DNA from 3 places in the Rhodococcus sp. MEB064 genome. Region 3 is predicted to be linked to each of the others. Evidence: riboswitches for the same ligand, from Rfam matches in the RefSeq annotation. Region 3 holds a riboswitch; each other region holds the start of a gene.
What was found. Region 3 has a riboswitch for thiamine pyrophosphate ahead of RU01_RS16005 (TenA family protein). Riboswitches for the same ligand answer to the same signal wherever they lie in the genome.

Region 1: linked by a shared signal. The riboswitch ahead of RU01_RS06655 (3-oxoacyl-ACP reductase) and the one ahead of RU01_RS16005 (TenA family protein) in region 3 are both predicted to bind thiamine pyrophosphate.
Region 2: linked by a shared signal. The riboswitch ahead of thiO (glycine oxidase ThiO) and the one ahead of RU01_RS16005 (TenA family protein) in region 3 are both predicted to bind thiamine pyrophosphate.

The regions. Positions count from the first base shown of each region.
Region 1 is NZ_JXQS01000012.1:1,206-9,047, reverse strand. Features, by position in the region: gene RU01_RS06690 (hypothetical protein) at 73-684, shown strand; gene RU01_RS06680 (VOC family protein) at 1,564-1,977, opposite strand; gene RU01_RS06675 (helix-turn-helix transcriptional regulator) at 2,081-3,040, shown strand; gene RU01_RS06670 (SDR family oxidoreductase) at 3,101-3,937, shown strand; gene RU01_RS06665 (zinc-ribbon domain-containing protein) at 3,957-4,160, shown strand; gene RU01_RS22410 (helix-turn-helix domain-containing protein) at 4,267-4,524, opposite strand; gene RU01_RS06660 (response regulator) at 4,693-5,340, opposite strand; TPP riboswitch at 5,397-5,491, shown strand; gene RU01_RS06655 (3-oxoacyl-ACP reductase) at 5,491-6,255, shown strand; gene RU01_RS06650 (sensor histidine kinase) at 6,260-7,462, opposite strand; gene RU01_RS06645 (DUF4352 domain-containing protein) at 7,631-7,842, shown strand, end outside.
Region 2 is NZ_JXQS01000058.1:25,303-33,144, forward strand. Features, by position in the region: gene RU01_RS18780 (ABC transporter ATP-binding protein) at 1-946, opposite strand, end outside; gene RU01_RS18785 (thiazole synthase) at 1,059-1,832, opposite strand; gene thiS (sulfur carrier protein ThiS) at 1,825-2,031, opposite strand; gene thiO (glycine oxidase ThiO) at 2,028-3,104, opposite strand; TPP riboswitch at 3,098-3,204, opposite strand; gene thiE (thiamine phosphate synthase) at 3,280-3,942, shown strand; gene RU01_RS18805 (NUDIX hydrolase) at 3,950-4,642, opposite strand; gene RU01_RS18810 (hypothetical protein) at 4,811-6,121, shown strand; gene RU01_RS18815 (glutamate ABC transporter substrate-binding protein) at 6,121-7,089, shown strand; gene RU01_RS18820 (serine/threonine-protein kinase) at 7,092-7,842, shown strand, end outside.
Region 3 is NZ_JXQS01000036.1:71,479-79,320, forward strand. Features, by position in the region: gene RU01_RS15990 (carboxylesterase/lipase family protein) at 1-1,144, opposite strand, end outside; gene RU01_RS15995 (SRPBCC family protein) at 1,169-1,558, opposite strand; gene RU01_RS16000 (sugar porter family MFS transporter) at 1,721-3,118, shown strand; TPP riboswitch at 3,186-3,281, shown strand; gene RU01_RS16005 (TenA family protein) at 3,275-4,015, shown strand; gene RU01_RS16010 (ABC transporter substrate-binding protein) at 4,012-5,022, shown strand; gene RU01_RS16015 (ABC transporter permease) at 5,033-5,806, shown strand; gene RU01_RS16020 (ABC transporter ATP-binding protein) at 5,803-6,558, shown strand; gene RU01_RS16025 (GNAT family N-acetyltransferase) at 6,569-6,865, shown strand; gene RU01_RS22230 (T3SS (YopN, CesT) and YbjN peptide-binding chaperone 1) at 6,907-7,842, shown strand, end outside.

The DNA of each region.
Region 1 (7,842 bases), on a different contig from region 3:
AAGTTGGTTAGCGATGCCCTCCTAGCGTGGAGATCAACTAGTCCTCCAGCGTCCGCCACCGATGATCCGGCTGTGAAACGCTTGAATCGGGTTCGGCACACGATCAATCGTGATCGGGGTGCTGCTCCTACGCACGCCGCTGACGTCAAAGAGCTGATCGCACTGAAGAGCACAGAGCGCGGAACTGCGGTGTATGCAGTTGTAGTCCTCGCTTCTTCGGTGCAGGAGCTTGACGCCTGGACGGCGGGTGAGGTCGAGCATCGCATCGTTCGCATCGACCTGACCGCAGAGGTGCAATCCGTCGCGGCCAGCGCCAGCAAGCTCGACGCCGCTTTCTCCAGGCTGGGGCCAGCGCCTCACGGACACCTCGCCCACGACAAGGAGGTACAGGCAATATACGAGGCGCGTAGGGCGGCCCTGCTCGATCGCCAGCAAGCGTTGTGTTCTCGACTCGTGGCCATGCGTCGCTATCTGGAGGGACTGATGGAAATCCAGCGAGAACTCGAGAAGATCCGCTGGATCGAGCGTCACGGCTCGCCTGATATTTCCGAACTGGTGGCACGGGAAGGTGACGAACTCGCTTTTCACAGTCTCACCGCTGCGCGAGACATGTTCGCCGCCAACACTGATCGGATCGGACATCAACTGTTGGAAGCTGCGGAAAAGTTGTCTCGCGATCGGTGAGCGATCAACAGAACCGATAAAACCATTGCTCATGGGGCATTATGAATCGCCGAGAGTTCGTTACGCGTCGTCGCTTTCGGTGCCGTAGGAAAGATCTGCCCACAAGCCTATAATCGCGTTGACAACTGCCGGCTCCCGATACGCCACCCCAAACTCCAAGCCGCGACCATGAAGATCCAAGGCAAGCCGGAGGTCGATCGACGTCCGCTCGTGGGCGGAGACGGGGGAGAGAAGGTAACGATAGACACGAGTGCCGTCCGGAGTGTGCTCGCCGTATGTGTAGACGAGCCAGCCAGGTTCCAGTACAACCGATGACGCTCTCAATCTGCCGCGTGGCGTGCCTCTGATGACCATCAGGTGAGCGTTCGATTCAGTTGTCGATGGTCGTGATAACGGAAATACGCTCTCGTGGGACCACACCATCTGCACTGTCAGCCCAGAGGTGCTGTCTTTGGCATACTGCCGCACTAATTCCTCACGAATCAGTAGCGCGGCTTCCGATGGCTGACCCGGGTTGCCGCTGAGAACGACTTGAATTGCGGTGGGTTTGCTCAGTGACATCATTCCGCTTCCGTGCTCCTGCGGTCGGGGCGATGCTCGTGCTTCCTACTCACCGTATGCGGTACAAGCATTGCACGGTCTTGATGCTTATTGTCAGCGTCCGCGCAATGCGGGATCGTATGGGAGATGCGAGCTTGCTCCGTTAGGTAGGGAACAAGGACGCTTCAGCTATCTCGATGCTGGGACTGTCCGTTATTTCGGAGATGGGAAGACGGTCGTAGGCCGAATCTTCATCGTGCCTCGAGCCGACTCGCGATCGTGGACTTCCACCCCCGATCCGCGGTGGCAGAAGTCCACGATTGATGCGCTACCGGATCATCACTGCGCAATGACGTCGAGGATCCACACGACGCCGAACTTGTCGACGAGCTTGCCGTACAGCGGTGAGAACCCGACCGGCCCGAGCGGCACCAACACTGTCGCCCCAGCGGACAAGCCCTCGAATGCTGCGGTGATCTCGTCCGCATCATGGCTTCGCAGCGCGCTGTAGAAGGCGTTTTCACCGGCGTTGTAGGGAAGCGAGTCCTGGATGTCGTACGCCATCACGCGGAACCCGCCGGGTGTACTGACCTCACCCCAGGCGATCTGCTCGGACTGGGTCGGTCCCTGGCCCGACTCTGTGTCGCCGTAGGGGAATGCGACCAGTTCGCCGCCGAAGACGGACTGGTAGAACTCCAACGCTTCACGTGCGTTGCCGCGAAGATTGATGTGCAGGGCGGTGATGACGGTCATCGAGACTCCTCGAGTAGTTCGGTCCGGCAGGCTTTGCCGACAGGAACGACGATCGCAGGGCAATAGGTCAGATCCTGACCGCTTCATCGCCCATACTCGACTCATGTCGGAACCGTCCTCACGCATGCTGACCCTGTTGTCGTTGCTCCAGGTTCGCCGCGAGTGGCCGGGCACGGAGCTGGCCGGGCGACTCGGTGTGAGCCCGAGGACCATCCGCCGCGACGTCGACCGGTTGCGCGTTCTTGGCTACAACGTCGCTGCGTTGCGCGGGTCGGACGGTGGCTACCGGCTGGACGGGGGCGAAGAGGTACCGCCCTTGCTACTCGACGACGACCAGGTGGTCGCACTGACACTCGCCCTGCAGGTCGTGCCGGCCCTGGGTGTCGACATCGCCGATGCCGCCGAGCGAGCACTGGCGACCCTTCGGACTGTCATGCCTACCCGCGTTCGCAACCGGGTCGACGCGCTGGCGCTCACTGCGCTGCCTGCGACCGGAGACCCGATCGATCCCGCGGTGCTGCGCACGGTCGGAGAGGCGGCGCGCAATAATGAGGTGATTCGCTTCGATTACGCATCTACGGAACATGATTCAGTGATCCCTCCGCGACGCGTGGAGCCGCACGGAGTAGTCGGAGCTGGAGGTCGCTGGTACGTCGTCGGGTGGGATCTCGACCGCGATGACTGGCGTGTGTTTCGAGTCGACCGCATGACACCGAAGATGCGAACGGGCGTGCGATTCACTCCGCGTCCGATCCCCGGCGGCTCGTCGGCCGAGCTGCTCCGTCGACGCTTCCGCGGCACGGTCTCGGGTGATTGGGCGTGCGAAGGGGAGGCGACGGTGCACCTTCCTGCGGCGGAGGTCGCTCCCTTTCTCGCCGACGGGACGGTCGAAGATCGCGGCGACGGTCGGTGTCGTGTCCGCACTGGCGCATGGTCGTGGACGGGTATCGCGGCATCGTTGGCGCGGTTCGACGCCGAGTTGGAGGACCTGCGTCCCCCGGAGCTTGTCGACGCGGTGCTGAGGGTCAGCGAGCGCTTGCGGCGGGCGGTGGCGAGTGGGTGACGGGCATACTCGACTCGAACGCGAACGGTCACCCGTTCGACACTGCTGCGAGGGACGGTCATGCCGACTATTGCTGTCACAGGTTCGAGCGGCTCGGTGGGAGGCGCTGTTGCAGCGCACCTCGCGGAAGCCGGCACACCACAACACTTGCTGGTTCGCGATCCCTCCAGAGCGCCGAAGCTGCCCGGTGCCACCGTGGGCACCAGTTCCTACGCTGACGCAGAGGCCGCCACGCAGGCCTTGGCAGGAATCGACGTGCTGTTCATGGTGTCCGGCGCCGAGAATGCGACACGGCTGGCGGATCACCGCACCTTCATCGATGCTGCGGTGCAGGCCGGAGTTCGGCACATCGTCTACACGTCGTTCTTCAGGGCGGCGCCGGACGCGACGTTCACTCTCGCGCGCGATCACTACTTCACCGAGCAGCACATCCGAGAAAGCGGGCTGGACCACACGTTCCTGCGCGACAACTTCTACAGCGACGTGATGGAACTGTTCGCCGGCGAGGACGGTGTCATCCGCGGTCCGGCAGGGGAGGGGCGAGTGTCCTTGGTGGCGCGTGCAGACGTAGCGCGAGTCGCGGCACGCGTTCTGACCGACCCTCAGCAGCACGTGAACAAGACCTTCGACCTGACGGGTCCGGAGGCACTGTCGATGCCCGAGGTCGCCGCGACCATTGCCGACGTTCGAGGTCGTGCGGTGTCGTTCCACGACGAGACCCTGGACGAGGCGTACGAGTCACGGTCTGTCTGGAACGCGCCGGATTGGCAGAACGATGCCTGGGTGTCGACGTACACGGCGATTGCCTCCGGCGAACTCAGCGCCGTGACCGACGACGTCGAGCGGGTGACAGGTCGGCGTGCGATGACGCTGCGAGAGGTTCTTCAGAACGGCTAGACCACCTATCCTGGGAGAGGTGTTCCTCCTCTTCGGCTTCGGCCTGAAACGCAGATCCCTCGGCGCGGGCCACACCCGCACCTGCCAGCGCTGCCACAACACCAGTCAGTGGGCTCGGATGCAGCAGTACAAGCAGTTCAGCGTCTTCTTCATCCCGCTCGCGCGCTGGAAGCGCACCGAGTTCGAGGAGTGTGGAATCTGCGGGGCGGCTGTGTACGCGTGATCTGTTGCCACACTGACGTTGTCGCCGGACCTCGTCAGTGACCCTGCGCGAACGTTGCCCTTGTAGACGTCTGCTCGATCGATGTCGCGCAAGTCGGCTCCGGTGGTCATCGTTCCCCTGGTTCTACGATGGCTCCGGCGCGGGTCACAAGCGTCAGATCGCACCCCAACGCGTCAGCGACGGCGTTGACCCCGTCGAGTTGAGGCGCGTCCTTGCCGCCCTCGATAGCTTGCACAGTCGAACGGCCGACTCCGGCCAGCAGAGCGAGCTCAGCTTGCGTCAGACCCAATTCGTGACGGCGTGTTGTGAAAGACCTGGCGAGATTGCTGACGTCGGTACGACGCGACTTTCGAGGAGGTGCCATGCGGGTTTCCAATGCTTGCCAGAGACAACTTAAGACCACGTTACCGCCGATGGCAACGATTGAACAGCCTTATGTCGTTTGCAGCAAGCTTAAGGATTGATGCGCGTAGAAGGCCAGTACGAATCCGGCTAAAGCATGCGTCAGCAGGCGTAGTTTGACCCGAGGTCCTCAGACAACCAGTCCCGCGCGGAACGCCATCAGCGCAGCCTCGACCCTGTTGGTGACCTGTAGCTTGTGATTGACCGCAGTCAGATGCGACTTGACCGTGGTCTCCGCCATGTAGAGCTGCCGTGCGATGTCGGCGTTCGTTGCCCCTGATGCCATGACCGACAACACTGTTCGTTCCTTGTCGGTCAGCGCCTCCAGCGTCACCGTTGGTCGTGGCGGCCGCGTAGTAGCCACGATCTTTCGGAGTGACTCTTCGGAGAACAGAGTGTTGCCGGCAGCGACGGCGCGGATCGACTGGTGGAACGTCTCGGGTGCCTCCGACTTGCTGAGGAAGCTGTGAGCGCCGGCCTCGATGGCCTGGACCACCAGATCGTCCACGTCCATCGCCGTCATCGCGACGACCTTCGGTGGGTGTGTCGATGCCATCAATGCTCGCGTGGCGTCGAGTCCGTCCACTCGGCGCATCTTCAGATCCATCAGGACGACGTCGGGCCGATGAGCGGCGACTGCGGCGGGTACCTCGTCACCGTCCGAGACCGATCCGACCACCACGATGTCCATGGTGGCGGCGAAGATGTCCGCGACGCCGCGACGAACGAATGCGTCGTCGTCCACGACGAGAACGGTGATGACCGCATCGGAGTCCATGATGGGTCGACCGTATCGGGTCGCGCCGACACGCCACAGCGGATAGGTGTTCTATGGAGTCGGACACGGGGTGCCGGACCGAACCGGCTGAGAACACACCCGTCGAACCTGACCAGGTCATGCTGGCGAAGGGATGTCGAGATGCGCACAGTGCCGCTGGCCGAACAGATCGTGCTCGTGACGGGCGGTGCTCGCGGACTGGGTGCTGCGATCACGCGTTCGTTCCTGCAGCAGGGTTCCCGCGTCGTGATCAACTACCACCGCAGTGCAGCCGCAGCCGAAGCTCTGGCATCCGAGTTCGGTCCTGACCGCGTTGTCGCGGTGCAGGCCGATGTCACGGACCGACACCAGGTCGACGCGCTGTTCGACAGGGCATGTGAACATTTCGGATCGACCGTCACCACCGTCGTCAACAACGCTCTGATCGACTTCTCGTTCAACGGCGACGACCGTGCCAAGGCCGACGAGATCGAGTGGTCGGCGTTCGACTCGCAGTTCCGTGGCAGCGTTGCCGGCGCTCTGCACACCACGCAGGCAGCTGTGCCCGGCATGCGGGAGGCGGGATTCGGGCGGATCATCACGATCGGCACCAACCTCGTGCAGAACCCCGTCGTTCCGTATCACGACTACACGGCGGCGAAGGCTGCCTTGTTGGCGCTGACGAGGACCTTCTCGGCGGACCTCGGACCTGACGGCATCACCGTCAACATGGTGTCCGGTGGTCTATTGCGGACCACGGACGCCAGCTCCGCGACCCCGCCTGCGGTGTTCGACATGATCGCCGAGAGCACCCCGCTGCGCCGAGTGACGACGCCGGCCGAATTTGCGGACGCCGTGCTGTTCTTCGCATCGCCGTGGTCGAGAGCGGTGACGGGGCAAAACCTGGTCGTCGACGGCGGACTGGTGAAGGACTGACGCGTCAGGAGTACCAGGGGAGCCAGGCCGTCACGATGAACTCTCCACCCGTGGCAGTCCAGCGCACCCACCCGCCGGCGTTGTGAGCTTGCTCCGCGAGACCGGCCAGTCCGGTTCGGGAACCCGGGCCTGGTTGCGCTGTCGTCGAGATGTGGTTGCGCACAGTCAGGCTGATGCCGTCGGTGTCCGCCCCACTCACCGTGATGTGGAGGGGGGAACTCGGGGCATGCTTCTGACTGTTGGTCAGAGCTTCCTGCACGATGCGATACGCGGTATGACTGGTCAGATCGCCGACCACACCGGGATGAATGTCCTGAACCAGCGTCACCCGACACCCGGCAGAACGCGCTGCGTCGACGAGGTCCCCGATTCCCGCGATGCTTCGCCGACCAGCATCCTCGCCGCCGGTATCGGACCCGCGGAGAACGCCGATGATGCGTTTGAGCTCGTCCAGGGACTCGTGAGCCGTGGACCGAATCAGTGCCGACGTGTTGGAGATCTTCTCCGGTCCGTCATTGCTCCCGACCTGTAAACCGCCCGCGAGCAACGATATTCGACTGAGCCCGGCGGCCAGGGTGTCGTGCATGTCGCGCGCGATGCGGGAGCGTTCCTGCTGTATCAGCATGTCCTCGTGCATGCGCTGCGACTGCGCGGTCGCCTGATCGCGGGACTGCACGGCCACCACGAGATCGGACTTCGTACGGCGAAGCTGAGAGAGCCCCAGAACGACGGCGACGAGGACTGCCGCGACGAGCCAGGGCAGCCACCATGGAAGCGACCACGTCGGCGGGGGAGTGCCCTCGACGTGCTTGACTCCGATCGTCAGGACCGAATAGTCGCGGCGGCGCCGTGCGTCGTACACGAGGGATATCGCGCAGGCCAGGTAGACCGCGACTGCAGCACCGGCGAGAGTGCGACCTCGAGCGAAGACGCCCACCGCGTAGAGAGCTATCAGCGCGGCCGTTGCGTCGGTGGCGAAGAAGAGGGGACCGACGACGGCCATCGCGAGGACGATCCACGGTTTGTCGTGTCGCCAGATCAACGCAATCGCGGCAGCCATGTTGAGGACGACGCCGAGCGCCACGTTCCATACCGGTGTTCCCGATGTGCCTGCGAGACCGGCAGCCATGAAGGTGCAGAACAAGCTGAGCGTCACTGCGCCGACGGTCCAGGCGCGACGCCGAACCGTAGCTGCAGTAGTGGTCACAGAGAAGACGGTACGGCCATGGTCCGACATGAGCCTCCGTTCTTCGGTCACGAAGGCCGACCGAAAGGAGGAGTGAGACCGGCCGAATCGACGAGGTGTCCGAGGGGGCACTGCGGTGTTCTTGGTGGGACGCACCGACCGGTGCCGGCACCACCGAAAGGACTCGCCATGACTCAGCCTCCCCAGAACCCGCACGCGCAGCCACAGCAGCCGCCGACCAAGAAGAACTGGTTCCTGCGGCACAAGATCCTCACGGCGATCGGCGCGATCGTTGTCATCGCAGTCGCCGTCAATCTGGCAAGCGGTGGACAGGACACGTCGACGAGCGGCACCACGTCCTCCTCGCAGGCCGCAACGGAGGGCAGAAGTGCGCCGGCCGA
Region 2 (7,842 bases), on a different contig from region 3:
GTGCCCCTCCCATCGAGTCGTCGCCCGCGCCGGCACCGTGGTACTGCACGTCGTCACCGGTCAATTTCATGAATGCTTCTTCGAGCGACCCGTGCTGCGACGCCAACTCGTGCAGGACGATGTTGTGACGAGCCGCGATCTCACCGATCGCCTCGGTGGTCGATTCCGACACCACGAGGGCGGGGTGCACCTCGTCGAGGCTGCTGGGTTCCTTCACCGTCAGACCGGCGGATGTCAGCGCACTCCGGAGCGCGTCGAGCTGCGGGCTCCGGACGCGCACCGAGGACTCCGATGCATGGTCGACAAAGTCCTGCACGGACGAGTCGGAGATGAGCTTGCCGCGGCCGATGACGATCAACTGCTCTGCGGTGAGCGCCATCTCGGACAGCAGGTGCGAGGACACCAGGACCGTGCGGCCCTCGGATGCCAGGCGCTGCATGAACTTCCGGATCCAGACGATCCCCTCGGGATCGAGGCCGTTGACCGGCTCGTCGAACATGAGGACCTTCGGATCTCCCAGCAGGGCGCCGGCGAGGCCGAGCCGCTGGGACATACCGAGGGAGAACCCGCCGGCCTTCTGCTTGGCCACCTCGGTCAGCCCGACGAGCCGCAGCACCTCGTCCACGCGGGACGAGGAGATGCCGTTCGACGCGGCCATCCACTGCAGGTGGGCCTTGGCGGATCGGTTGGGGTGCACCCACTTCGCATCGAGCAGCGCACCGACGGACCGGAGCGGGTTCTTCAGCTCACGGTAGGGCCGGCCCTCGATGAGAGCAGTTCCCGACGTGGGCTGGTCGAGCCCGAGGATCATCCGCATCGTGGTGGACTTACCGGCGCCGTTCGGCCCGAGAAAGCCTGTCACGATGCCGGGGCGGACCGTGAACGACAGATCGTCCACGGCTTTCTTGGCACCGAACTGTTTGGTCAAGCCTGTCACTTCGATCATGTGCACCACCATGCCCGTGCACACTGCCGTCGCACATCAGCCCCGGGTCTCGACCCGGGTCATCCGAAGGGATGACGTACACCCCGACCCGTCCCTTAGCGGTCCCCCGAGATCAGTCCAGGTCGGGGGAGGACGCCTGGGCCCAGAACCGCTTCGGAATGCGCCCCGCGAGCCGAGCCTGCCGCCCACCGGCGACGGCGTTCGCCATGGCGCAGGCCATCATCCGCGGATCCCGTGCCCGGGTGACGGCCGTGGCGAGCAGGACCGCGTCGCACCCCAACTCCATGGCCAGCGCAGCATCGCTCGCGGTGCCGATCCCCGCGTCGAGCACCACCGGAACCCCCGCGGCGGAGGTGATCATCTCGATGTTGTGCGGGTTGGCGATACCCAGACCCGTACCGATCGGTGAACCCAGCGGCATCACCGCCGCGCATCCCACGTCCTCGAGTCGTCGCGCCAGCACCGGGTCGTCGGTCGTGTAGGGCAGCACCACGAAGTCGTCGTCGACGAGTTCCTCGGCTGCCCGCACCAACTCGATGGCGTCGGGAAGCAGTGTCCGGTCGTCGGCGATGACTTCCAACTTGATCCAGTTCGTGTCCAACGCTTCTCGGGCCAACCGGGCTGTGAGAACCGCCTCGGCGCTACCGCGACACCCGGCAGTGTTGGGCAGGAGCGCGATGCCGAGCCGGGTCAGCAGGTCCAGCACGCCGGTGCCGCCGCCCGCGTCGACGCGGCGCAAGGCGACCGTCGTCAGTTCGGTTCCGGAGGCCACCAACGCTTCTTCGAGGACAGCCAGGTTCGCGGCACCGCCCGTGCCCATGATCAGCCGGGATCCGAAGGAGCGGCCGGCGATCTCGAGGGCATCCGACGCCTGTTGTTCAGCCACCCTGCACCGCCGTGAGCACGTCCACGGTCCATCCGCGTCCGACTTCCTCACCCCACCGGGCGCGCGGGAACACCACGCCGTCGACGGCGACGGCGATTCCCTTGTCGGGGAGACCGAGGCTCGACAGCATGGTGTGCACCGTCGTTCCCGGATCCAGAACGTGCTCGGCACCGTTGACGGTGACTCCGACAGGAATCATGACTGTGCTCCTACTGTCATCGAGAATCGTTGGGGCAGAGCGCATCGCGCCGCGGCGAGAGGCGCGCCGTCCAGCTCTGCGACCACCGCGTCGGCCGTGACGGGCGCGAGGAGGACACCGTTGCGGCCGTGTCCGGCAGCGACGACCACACGGTCGTCGACGGAGCCGATGATCGGGATGTTGTCCGGGCTGCCGGGTCGCAGTCCCGCCGCGGCTTCCGCCAGTTCGTAGTCGCCGATGGCGGGGAACACCGCCTCCGCGTCGGCGAGCAGATCGCGAACACCGCCGACCGTGACCGCCGTGTCGTTGCCGTGCTCGTACTGGGTAGCCCCGACGACCAGACCGTCTCCGCGGGGAACGAGGTAGACGGCGCGTCCGTTGACGCTCGCACGAATCGTCCGGGTGGGCGCGGCGGCCGACCCACTACGAGCGCGGAGCCGCAGGATCTCGCCCTTCACCGGGCGGACGGGAAGTCCCGGCACCAGCGACGCGGCGGCCCACCCGGCAGCCACGACGATCCGCTCGGTCGTCACGGCCCCGAGATCGGTGACGGGTTCTCGCGACACCCGGACGCCCGCGGCCAGGATCTCGGCTTCGAGAAAGGCCACCACCGCACGATTGTCGACGGCCATCTCGGCGGGAGCCGACACCCCGGCCCGCACCCGTGGCGACACGGCCGGTTCCAGTCCGCGGACGTCACTGCGGGAGAGCATCGTCAGGTCGTGCCCCTGCGCGCGCACCCAGTCGGCGGCGGTACGCAGGTCGGCGGCGTCGGCCGCGTCGAAGGCGACGGTCACCGAACCGGTGGACGTGACCACACCCGGCCCCGGGTCGATGTCGTGCCACCTGCGCAACGACTCCGCTCCCAGCGAGAGAAGATCGTGCTCACCGGGCCACCCCTCGGACAGGGGCGCGAGCATGCCGCCGGCGACCCAGCTCGCCGCTCCGTCGCCGACGGTGCGGTTGCCGAACACCGGGTCGTGCAGAGTGACCGACCATCCCGCCGTCGCGGCGGCCCGGGCGATGAACAGCCCGATCACTCCTCCGCCCACGACGGTCACGGATCGCTCCACGGAAACTCACTTCCTCCGCCGGCATGACCCGGGTCAGGTATTTACGGTCTGGGCCTGCGGCCCACTCTCAGCCCCCAGCGGGACTCCCGTGTTCGTTCGTCGTCCACTCTATCCGGTGAGCGTGTCGTCCCGTACCGGCCCACGTACTAGGTTCGTGCTCGTGACCACCTTGGGAATGACTGCCCGCGAGCGGCTCGCGACCGCCCGCCTGTACCTCTGCACCGATGCGCGCCGGGACACCGGCGATCTGGCGAAGTTCGTCGATGCCGCACTGTCCGGTGGAGTCGACATCGTCCAGCTGCGAGACAAGGGTTCCGCGGGCGAGAAGAAGTTCGGGGCCCTCGAGGCCAAGGAGGAGCTCGCCGCCCTCGCCGTCATCTCCGCTGCCTGCCGACGGCACGGCGCGCTGATGGCCGTGAACGACCGCGCCGACATCGCCTTGGCGTCGGGCGCGGACGTGCTGCACCTCGGCCAGAACGATCTGCCCGTCCACTACGCGCGGCGCATCGTCGGCCCGGACGTCGTGATCGGCCGGTCCACGCAGAACCGGTCGCAGGCCACTCTCGCCGACATCGAGGACGGCGTCGACTACTTCGCGACGGGCCCGGTCTGGGCCACTCCGACCAAGCCCGGTCGGTCCGCGGCGGGCGTCGACGTCGTGCGCGAGGTCGCCGACTCGCATCCGACTCGCCCGTGGTTCGTGATCGGCGGGGTGGAGATGTCGACGGTGCAGCACGCACTCGACGCGGGAGCCACCCGCATCGCCGTGGTCCGCGCGATCACGCAGGCACGTGATCCCGAAGCGGCCGCGAGGGCACTGCTCGATCTCCTGCCCTGAGCGTCGGTCAGAGCGACTCGGGGGCGAGGACCGTCACGTCGGCGGAGACGGCCCCACGGACCGCGTCGTCGGCGGTGACGACGACGGTGTGCAGCTCCGTCGGGTGCTGCGCCGCGGCGACGGCCGATTCCACGTCGTCCGCGGCGACGACGTCGACGACCCAGCCGAAGCGTCCGACGTCGAGGCGAACGGTTCTCGCGCCCAGGTCGAGCGACGCGTCCGGCGCCAGCACGGCACGGACCGCGACGGTGCGCAGCGACGGCCAGCTGACGGCGAACGCGGGATGCAGCGGCAGGCTCTCGACGTCCTTCTCGGCCACCCAGCGCAGCTCGGTGCTCTCCCCGTTGGGCACGGTGTCCAGTTCGTGGTCCGTATCGGCGACGACGGTGGTGTACGACCACCCGGAGTCCTCGACGGCGGTGACGTGTTCTGCGCGGACGGTCAGCAGGTCGTCGGTGATGCCGGCTTCCTCGCCCGCCTCGCGCACGGCGGCGTGCTCGGCGCTCTCGTGAGAATCCCGCGCGCCCCCCGGTAGAGCCCACGTTCCGCCCTGATGGCTCCATGCCGCGCGATGCTGCAACAGCACCGACGACTCGCCGGATCCGCTCGGCGCGCGCAGCAGCAGACCCGCCGCACCGTGCCGACCCCAGTGCCGGCTCCCGTCGCTGCTGAAGACCCAGCCGTCGCCGTCACCGCGCATGGTTCACCGTCCGCATCGCTCCACCCTATTCGTCTTCTCGATTCGTCCGCCCGGCCGTGAACGGCAACGCAGGTAGGCATGTGTTCGAGCGCAGGTGGGCCTATGCTCGAATCCGGACACGGTTCCACCTGTGAGGTAGGGCCCGGCGCTCGTGGGGAAGGGGTTCTGGTGTCGCAGCAGTCGAGTGCGCTGACTCTTCGCGCGCCTGTCGACACCCGCTCCGAGCGATCGGAATTCCTCCGGTCCACACCCGTCCGCCTGCTCACCGTCGGCCTTCTCGTCGTGGTGACGCTGGTGACGACGGCGCTGGTCACCACGCTGTCCGTCTCCGATCGCCAGCGCACTCTCGAACTCCTCCTCGCCCGCACCGAGCCTCTGTCCGATGCGGCCCAGAATCTTTACGTCCAGCTGTCCGTCGCCGACGCGACCGCGGCGACGGCCTTCCTGTCCGGGGGACTCGAGCCGGGCGACGTCCGCGGCCGCTACACCGAATCGCTCGGCGCGGCCGCGGGTGAGGTGGTCCGCGCATCGACGGGACTCGCGAGCGACGACGCCACGTCGAGGATGCTTCTCGCGACCATTTCCACGAACCTGCCGCTGTACGCGGGCCTGATCGAAACCGCGCGGACGAACAACCGCGTCGGCAACCCGGTGGGGTCGGCCTACCTCGCCGAGGCGTCGACCCTCATGCAGCGGACGGTGCTTCCCTGGGCCGAGCAACTGCACGCGGAGAAGTCGGGGGACGTGTCCGACGCCCAGCGTCAGTTCGCCACACCTCCGTGGTCGGCGTTCCTGATGTTGGCCGTCTCGGTCGCCGTCCTGATCGCCGCGCAGGTCTTCCTGAGCCGGCGCACTCGACGCACCGTCAACGTCGGGTTCGCGGGCGCGACGGTGGGCGTGGTGGCGCTGCTCGGCTGGATGCTGGTCGCGGGCCTGATCTCCTCCACCGCCACCGACCGCGCGTTGGTCCGCGGCGCCGAGCCCCTCGACCTGCTCACCACCAGCCGGATCCTCGCCCAGCAGGCCCGCGCCGACGAGACCATCGGCATGACGCGGCGCGGTGGCAGCCTCGACTACGAGCAGCAGTACGCCGATTCCGTCGCCGGCCTCGCGAACACGCTCGACATGTTGGCGCACGACGACGACACACACAGTGTGCGACTCGATGACGCCCGCGCACTGGTGTCCCTGTGGTCGACGTCCCACGACCGCATGAACGCCGCGCTGGACGTGGGTGACTTCGACACCGCCGTCGACATCGCGACCGGCAGCGCCGCCGGGGATTCCACCGACGTGTTCGGTCGACTGGATTCCAGCATCGTCGGTGAGATCGATTCCGCTCGGCTGTCGTTGCGGGACGACGTGCAGCGCGGCGCGAGCGTGCTGTCCGGTCTGACCGTGGGTACCGGCATCATCTGCGGGCTGGCCGTCGCCGCCGTGGCGGGTGGCATGTGGTCGCGCGTGCGGGAGTACCTGTGATGCGCCGGGCCGCCCTGGCGGCTCTCGCACTGGTGGCGCTGACCGGGTGTTCCTATGCGACACCGGTGCCCGAGGCCCCCGATCGAGCGACGGTCGCGCAACCTCTTCCCGACGGCGCCGCCGGCGTCACCACCGGCGCACCCGTCCCACCGGCCGCCGAGTGCGGGGACCCCCGGGCGAGTCTTCGCCCGAACTACGCTGCGCCCGACGGAGCTCCGGTTCCCGCACCCAACGTCGACGCCATCCGCGCGAGGGGCCGACTGATCGTCGGATTGGACACCGGCAGCAACCTGTTCAGCTTCCGTGATCCGGTCAGCGGTGAGATCACGGGTTTCGACGTGGACATCGCCCGCGAGGTTGCCCGCGATCTCGTCGGTGACCCCGAGAAGCTCGAGTACCGGATCCTGTCGTCCGCGGAGCGGTTGGATGCGCTGGCGAACGGCGACGTCGACATCGTCGTCAAGACCATGACCATCACGTGCGCCCGACGCGAGCGGGTGACGTTCTCCACCGTCTACTACCAAGCGGATCAACGGGTGCTGGCCGTCAAGGGGTCCGGGATCCGCGGTGTCGACGACCTCGGTGGACGACGAGTGTGCGCGGCGGCCGGCACGACGTCACTGCTGCGCATCCAGCGCCTGCAACCGAGCGCGCAGATCACCACCGTCCCCAGTTGGGCGGACTGCCTGGTCATCCTGCAGCAGGGTGGTGTCGACGCCGTGAGCACCGACGACGCGATCCTGGCGGGTCTGGCGACACAGGACCCGTATCTGGAGATCGTCGGATCGTCCATCGCCGCAGAGCCTTACGGCATCGGCATCACCCTCGGACACGACGATCTGGTGCAGCTGGTGAACAGGACACTCGAGCGACTGCGGAACGACGGCACCTGGAACGCCATCTATGCCCGGTGGCTGTCCGTTCTGGGGCCCTCACCCGGTGCCCCCTACCCGGTCTACGGACGCTGATCATGAGTACGGAACCCGACCTGGACGCCACGCGTGCATCGCTGCGCGAGGACACCGACGCCACCCGCGCGTCACTGCGTGAGGACACCGACGCCACGCGGGCGTCGCTGCGCCCGGAGACGACGACGCGCTCGTCACGCCCGAGTCGTCGCGTGCGGACCGGTTCTCGCCGGCGCCTCGGCGGTGGACTGGTGGAGCTCCCTCGCATTCCCGAGGTCGATCCCGCGACCGCGGTCATGTCGGATCCTCGTGTCCCCGAGAGCAAGCGGTTCTGCTGGAAGTGCAACGCCCCGGTGGGACGGAGCGTCGACGGACGCCCCGCCGACCCGGCGGGCGACTGCCCCCGCTGCGGAACCCACTTCGATTTCTCGCCGCTGCTCGAGCCCGGAGAGATGGTGGCCGGCCAGTACGAGGTGCAGGGCTGCATCGCGCACGGTGGGCTGGGCTGGATCTACCTGGCGATCGACCGCAACGTCAGTGACCGCTGGGTCGTGCTGAAAGGGTTGCTGCACTTCGGCAATGCCGAGGCTCATGCCGTCGCGATGGCCGAGCGGCAGTTCCTCGCGGAAGTGACGCACCCCGGCATCGTCAAGATCTACAACTTCGTCGAGCAACCCCGCAAGGGGGCCGCCGAGTCGGCGGGGTCGACCGGATACATCGTCATGGAGTACGTCGGCGGGCGCACGCTGCGCCAGATCATGACCGACAATCCTGCGCGCACCAAGCTGCCCGTGCAGGAGGCTATCGCCTACC
Region 3 (7,842 bases):
AACCCGCGTCTCGCGACAACGCCAGTGCCCCCGCACTCTTCGGGAGATCCGGGTACGCCGCCAGGATCTCGGCGATCCGGGCGGGCGAGAGGTCCGGATGGTCCACCGCGATCGCCTCGAACATGGTGCTGACGGTGTCGGACGTGACCGGCATCAGCGGCGACTTCATCATCCGGAACACCGACGCCTCGTCGTGGTTCGATCCGATGATCAACGGAATGTCGTGCGCGTACCCCTTCTGGAATGCCGCGACCGGGTAGCGAGGCACCACGTCACCGTCGACGACCGGCGCGAACCCCAGTGTGCCCGGTACTTTCTCGGGCACCTCGTACACCAGCTTCTCGGCAGCGTCGACCAGTTGCTGGACCGGCATGGCCCGCAACTCCCCTGCTCTCTCCGGCGTCAGGTCCACCAATTCGAGGAAACGCTCCGCGGCGACGCGCGCTCGCTCGGGTCCGTAGACCGACGTGGCCGGGGCACTCTGCGCGATGGCCTTGTGGAAGAGGCCCTTCGCTGCGGGAGATGTCATGAGCGTCGTCACCGACGCGCCACCCGACGACTCCCCGAACACCGTGACGTTCGCGGAGTCCCCACCGAATGCGTCGATGTTCTCGCGCACCCAGGTCAACGCGAAGATCTGATCGCGCAGACCGATATTGGTCTCGAAGATGTCGTCGTCGGTGCCGAACGACGACAGATCCAGCCACCCCAGTGCCCCGACGCGGTAGTTCACGGTCACCACGACGACTTCACCGAGGTGAGAGAGGTTGCGGCCGTTGTAGATCCGCTGCGCCGAGGAACCCAGGACGTACGCCCCGCCGTGGAGCCACACCATGACCGGGCGGCGCACCCCGTCGGGCGTGGGAGCCCAGACGTTGAGCGTCAGGCAGTCCTCGTCGATGGGGATGGACGGATCCATCGGCACCGGACCGTCGCGCCCCTGGGGCGCCATCGCCCCGAAACTCGCTCCGTCGAGAATCCCGGTCCACGGCTCGGGCGGTCGCGGCGCGCGGAATCGGAGCGGGCCGACGGGCGGAGCCGCGTAGGGAATGCCCTTCCAACTGACGACGTCACCGCGGCCGTGACCACGCACGTCACCGTCCCTCGTCGTGATCACGAGGCTGGTCCGGGCTGCGTCAGGCACGTCGCCGACGCTACCCGTCGCGACCTACGCCGAGACGAGTCGGCCGAGGGCGAAGAGGGCCGCCGGCGAGTATGCGAGAACGATCGGCGCCAGACCGTCCACGACCAGCCAGGTCTGCGAGCCGGTCCGAGCCTCGTCGACGCCGTGCTCCAGGGTCAGTCCGGCGCTCCGGGCACCTATCCATGCCCGCCAGGACCAGACCCGAGCGGCCTCGTCCACGGACAAGACCTCGAACGACACCCGAATCCCCAGCGGTCCACGCACGGTGCCCGTCGTCCCTGCCGCGAGACGAGGAGTAGACGCGTCGACACCGAGGATCTGCGGCGCCCACGTCGGCCACAGCGAGATGTCCATGTACCGCTCCCACGCGACGGCCACCGACGCGTCACCACGCCGCCGCAGAGTCTTCTTCATGCGCACGGGATTCACCACGGGACCCGGGGTCAAACCGACGACGGTCGAACGCCCGGGTTCAGTTCCGCTGCGCAATGGCCGGGCGTAGTGTCCGAAACTGACTTCACTATCTTCGCCATCGACCGTCAGTGGCCGGTGGCCGACATGTAGGCGGCGACAAGGATGACCACTCAGGCGTCAGCCAATCACACGGCAAAAGTCATCGGCGTGACCATCGCGGCGGCGGTCGGCGGCTTTCTCTTCGGTTTCGACAGTTCCGTCATCAACGGCGCCGTGGACTCGATCCAGGGCAAGTTCGCTCTCGGCGAGTTCCTCACCGGTTTCACCGTTGCCATCGCACTTCTCGGATGCGCCGCGGGCGCCTGGTTCGCCGGCGGCCTGGCCGACAGGTGGGGCCGCAAGAAGGTGATGCTCCTGGGCTCGGCCCTCTTCATCATCTCCTCGGTCGGATCGGGACTGGCGTTCAGCGTCCCCGACCTCATGCTGTGGCGCGTTCTCGGCGGACTCGGCATCGGCATCGCGTCGGTGATCGCTCCGGCGTACATCGCGGAGATCTCCCCGGCACGCATGCGAGGCAGCCTCGCATCGCTTCAGCAGCTGGCGATCACCATCGGTATCTTCGCGGCTCTGCTGTCCGACGCCGTGTTGGCGGACCGCGCCGACGGAGCGTCGAACGATCTGTGGCTGGGCCTCGAGGCATGGCGGTGGATGTTCATCGTCGGTGTCATCCCCGCCGTCGTGTACGGCGTTCTCGCCCTGCTCATTCCGGAATCTCCCCGGTACCTCGTCGGAAAGCATCTGGACGAGGAAGCTGCCGAGATCCTCGCCAACATCACCGGTGAGAAGCACCCGAACGAACGTATCCACGAGATCCGTCTGACCCTGCGCAAGGAGCAGAAGTCCTCGTTCGCCGACATCCGCGGGCCGCGGTTCGGTCTTCAGCCGCTGGTCTGGGTCGGCATCATCATGGCGGTGCTGCAGCAGTTCGTCGGCATCAACGCGATCTTCTACTACTCCACCACGCTGTGGAAGTCGGTCGGCTTCAGCGAGAGCCAGTCGTTCACGACCTCCGTCATCACGTCGATCATCAACGTGGCCATGACGTTCGTCGCCATCCTCTTCGTCGATCGGGTCGGTCGACGCAACCTGTTGATGGCCGGTTCCATCGGTATGTTCGTCGGCCTGCTCATGGCTGCCGTCGCGTTCTCCCAGCAGATCGGAAGCGGCGACGACGTCTCGCTTCCCGACCCCTGGGGCGTGGTCGCCCTGATCGGAGCGAACCTGTTCGTCATCTTCTTCGCGTCGACCTGGGGCCCGATCATGTGGGTCCTGCTCGGCGAGATGTTCCCGAACCGGATGCGCGCCATGGCACTCGGTATCGGTACGGCCGCCAACTGGGTGGCCAACTTCGTGATCTCCCTGACCTTCCCGTCCCTGACCGAGATGGTGGGACTGTCCATCGTCTACGGCGGGTTCGCGGCTTTCGCCGCCGTCTCGTTCTTCTTCGTCAAGGCGAAGATCCCGGAGACGAAGGGCATGGAGCTCGAAGACATGAAGTAGTCCCTCCCGCTCACCACTACCGGCCTCCCTTTGCTTATCCGAGGGGAGGCCGGTGTTATGGTCGGCGAGTTCTGACACGGGGTGCTTCGCGTAGCGAGGCTGAGATGACACCCGAGAACCTGATGCAGGTAATTCTGACGAAGGGATGTCACGGCCATGACGCCGTACGACCATGCGGTCGACGCTGCCTCCACCGCGGATGCAGCCGACCACGCACGCTTCACCGACCACCTCTGGGACCGCACCGCCGGGCTCCGCGCCCGCATCGACGACCTGGAGTTCCTGACCCGACTCGGTGACGGCACGCTGCCGGTTGCCTCGTTCCGGACGTACATCGAGCAGGACGGCCTGTACCTCGAGGGGTACGCCAAGGCGTTGGCCATCCTGTCCTCCCGCGCGGTGGACCCCGAGGCGGGCGCTTTCTGGGCGACGTCCGCGGCGACCGCGGCGGTCGTCGAGAAGTCGCTGCACACCAGCCTTCTTGCCGACGACGCCCTGGGCGGCGCCTCGGACGTTCCCGTCGAGCACAGTCAGGCCTGCCTGGGATACGTCTCGTTCCTGACGGCCACCGCCGCGACGGACACGTACGCCGTCGGCGCGGCGGCCGCGCTGCCGTGCTTCTGGATCTACGCCGAGGTGGGCCGCGGACTGGCGGCATCGGCGCGCGCCGTACTCGATGCCGATCCCGGTCATCCCTACGCCCGGTGGGTGACTACCTACGACGCCGAGGACTTCCAGACGTCCGCCGCCCGCGCCCGCGAACTCGTCGACGAGGCAGCAGCGGTCGCCGGGGATGCGGAACGACAGCGGATGACCACGGCGTTCACGATCGCGATGCGCTACGAACTGCTGTTCTGGGACACGGCCCTGAACACGACACCCTGGCCCGCCGCGTGAGGCGCCTCGCGGCTCTCGTCGCCGCCGTCGTCGCCGCCGGGTCGCTCACCGCGTGCGCGTCCTCGGGCGCGTCGGATGCGAACACCATTCGCTTCGCGCTCGACTGGACCCCCAACACCAACCACACGGGCCTGTTCGTCGCCGAGCAGGAGGGGTACTTCGCCGACGCGGGCCTGAACGTGGAGATCCTGCCGTACAACTCGACGTCGCCGGACACGCTGATCGACTCGGGCAACGCAGAATTCGGGATCAGCTTCCAGAGCTCCGCGACGTACGCTCGCGCCGCCGGGGCGAAGGTCACCTCCGTCATGGCGCCGTTGCAGCACTGGGCCACCGGGATCGGAGTCCGCGCCGACCGGCCCGACATCGGCAGCCCGCGGAACCTGGACGGTCGGACCTACGCCGGATTCGGCGACGCCGGCGAGAGCGCCTCGCTCGAGCAGGTCATCCGGAACGACGGTGGCACCGGAAAATTCGAGACGGTCGTGCTCGGAACGTCCGCCTACGAGGCCGTCTACTCCGGCACCGCCGACTTCACCGTGTCCTACTTCGCGTGGGAGGGTCTCGAAGCAGAACACGCCGGCACCCCCATGAAGTACTTCGACTACACCGACTACGGATTCCCCGACTCCTACGCCATCGTCGTCGACGGCGGTGACGACTGGATGGCCGAGCACCCCGACGAGGCACGGAAGTTCGTGCAGGCCCTGCAGAAGGGCTACCAGAAAGCTGCCGACGATCCCGATGCCGGCGCACGCGATCTGATCGCGGCGAATCCGGGAGCGTTCACCGACGAGGACCTGGTGTACGAGAGCCAGAAGATGTTGGCGGACAAGTACATGCTGGACGAGAACGGGCGCGTCGGAACCCAGACGCTCGAGCGCTGGACGGGTTACTCCAAGTTTCTCTTCGACGCCGGAGTCCTGGCGGGCCCGGACGGGTCGCCCGTGACCAGCGAACCGGACTGGTCGACGTATTTCACGAACGAGTATCTCGATCAGGGCTGACCGAGCGGCCATGACGTCCGAGCGATTCCGGCGGTTCGGTCCGGCGCTGCTGCTCGCGGGCGGACTCGTCGCGTTCTGGCAGGTGTACGTCGTCGTGAGCGGCATCTCCCCGCGGGTCCTGCCGTCACCGTCGCGCGTGGTGTCGCAAGGCTGGGCGAACCGCGACGTCATCGCCGGTCATGCCGCGTCGACGATCCAGGTCACGCTTCTGGGTTTCGCCGTGTCGCTGGCGGTGTCCTGGGTCATCGCGACGTGTGTCGACTTCTCCCCCTGGCTGCGGCGTGCGCTCGTGCCGCTCCTGGTCGTCTCGCAGACCCTTCCCGTCATCGCTATCGCACCGCTGATGATCATCTGGTTCGGATTCGGGATAGCGCCCAAGCTCCTCGTCATCGCGCTGGTGACGTTCTTCCCGATGACTCTGGGTCTGATCGAAGGGTTCGCCTCGGCGGACAAGGAATCCGATGCGCTGCTGCGCAGCATGGGCGCCTCCCGTCGCCAACAGTTCCGCTACGTCCGCGTACCGTCCGCACTGCCCCGGTTCTTCACGGCTCTGCGTATCGGCATCACGTACGCCGTGGTCGGTGCGGTGTTCTCCGAATACGTCGGAGCCACATCGGGTCTGGGGATCTACATGGCCCAGCAGAAGAACTCCTTCCGGACCGACCTGGTACTCGCCGCGGTTCTGGTGACGGCGGTCTGCAGCATCGTCCTGTTCCTGCTGACCTACGTCGCGGAGCGCCTCGTCGCTCCGTGGGCCCTGACGGCGAAGGCGGTCGATCGATGACGACACCGGTGGTCGATCTGCGCTCGGTGATCAAGTCCTACCCGGGCACTCCGGTACTCGACGGGATCGACCTGGCGGTGGACGAAGGACAGTTCGTCTCCGTCATCGGTCCCAGCGGCTGCGGCAAGAGCACACTGTTCGCACTGTTGGCCGGACTCGAACCAGCCGACAGCGGAACCGTTCTCACACCGCGGTGCGCCTACATGCCACAGAAGGACCTGCTGTTCCCGTGGCGGTCGATCCTGGGCAACACGACACTCGGCCTCGAAGTCCAGGGTGTCTCCCGTTCGGACGCCGAGGCTCGCGCGCGAGCCCTGTTCCCGGTGTTCGGTCTCGACGGCGTCGAGGATTCCTCTCCTGCAGCACTGTCCGGCGGCATGCGCCAACGCGCAGCCCTCCTGCGCACGGTCGTGCAGGATCGCGACGTCCTCCTGCTGGACGAGCCGTTCGGCGCACTCGACTCCCTGACCCGGACCTCGATGCAGGACTGGCTGCAGGAGGTGTGGCAGCAGTACCGGTGGACGGTCCTGATGATCACCCACGACATCCGCGAAGCCGTTCTGCTGTCCGATCGCGTCGTCGTGCTCTCCCCTCGGCCCGCCCGGGTGGTCGCCGACCTGACCATCGACCTCCCCCGGCCACGTCCGGTCGAGACGACGACCACGCCGGAATTCGCGGCCTACGAGCGCCGGCTGCTGGAGGCCCTGCACCTCGGTCGATCGAGCGACACACGCCGCCGCGGGACGCGGTAACTTCGATGTCATGGCTTCGGACAAGGACACCCCGCGCGTCGAGCATCATCCCGAGCGACAGCGCTTCGAGATTCTGATCGGCGACGAGGTCGCCGGATTCGCCGAGTACCGCCAGAGCTCACCGACCGTCCGGGACTTCGACCACACGGTCACGGACCCGAAGTTCCGTGGTCGGGGGCTCGCCGCGATCCTGGTCGGACATGCCCTGGACGACACGCGTGCCGCCGGGTCGACGGTCGTCGCGTCGTGCTCGTACGTGCATCACTTCATCGAGACGCACGAGCAGTACGCGGACCTCGTCACCTAGTCCGCGCAAACGTGTCGGTGGGGCGGGTTAGCGTCGGCGACATGGACAGAGTGGACAGTGTGGACGCGACGACCGGCGCTGCGTGGGCAGATTTCCGCGCGATGCTCGCCGATCATCTCGACGCGATGCCGGCGGATGACTCGTTGATCGTGTCGTGCCCGCCCACGGCAGCGGAGCCGGTGTCACCGTGCATCCAGTTCTACGGCTGGGACGACGACACCCTGCGGTGCGAGGTGCTGTCCGACGAGTTCCTGGCTCCCCGTCGCGCGTGGACCGAGGCCGGTCGTGATCTGTTGATCGGCGCCGGTTTCGTCGAGCCTGCGCGGGCGGGGACCGACAGTCCGGACGCGGTGGACGAGGACGTGCCGGTCAACTGGTTCCTCGACCGGTCGCGTCGGTATGCGGACCTGTTCGCGGACGTCGCGGTCCGCATTCTTCACGAGGTGTGGGGTGTGCCGCACCCCGCGTTCGTGCACGTCGGCGGGGATTCTGCGGGCCCGTTGCTCGCCCTGCCCGAGGTGCCGGCCCCTGCCCGCCCGTTCGACACCTTCCGCGCGGTCCGCACCGCGGACGCATCCGAGCGTCGGGTCCTGGTGGAGCAGACACTCCGCCACCTGTTGGGCTTCGTCCCCGAACCCGACGAGGACGGCGACTACCCGTTCCGGCTGGGCCCGGCCTGGCTCTACCTGTGCCTGTCCCCGGGAGCACCGTTCGTGCAGATCCTCGCCCCTCTGGCAGCGGGCGTGACGGATGCGGCGCGGGCTCACGTCGTCGTCAACGACGCCAACCGCCGGTGGCCGCACATCAAGGTGCTTCTGGACGAGGACCGTGTGCTGGCCACGATCGACGTCTCGGTCGTCCCGTTCGTTCCTCAGCAGGTCGTGGACATGTTGGCCGTCATGGAGAAATTCATGGTCGACGCGGCCGGTGATCTGGTGGCCGGTCTGGGCGCCCGGCCGTACCTGGACGCCTTCGGT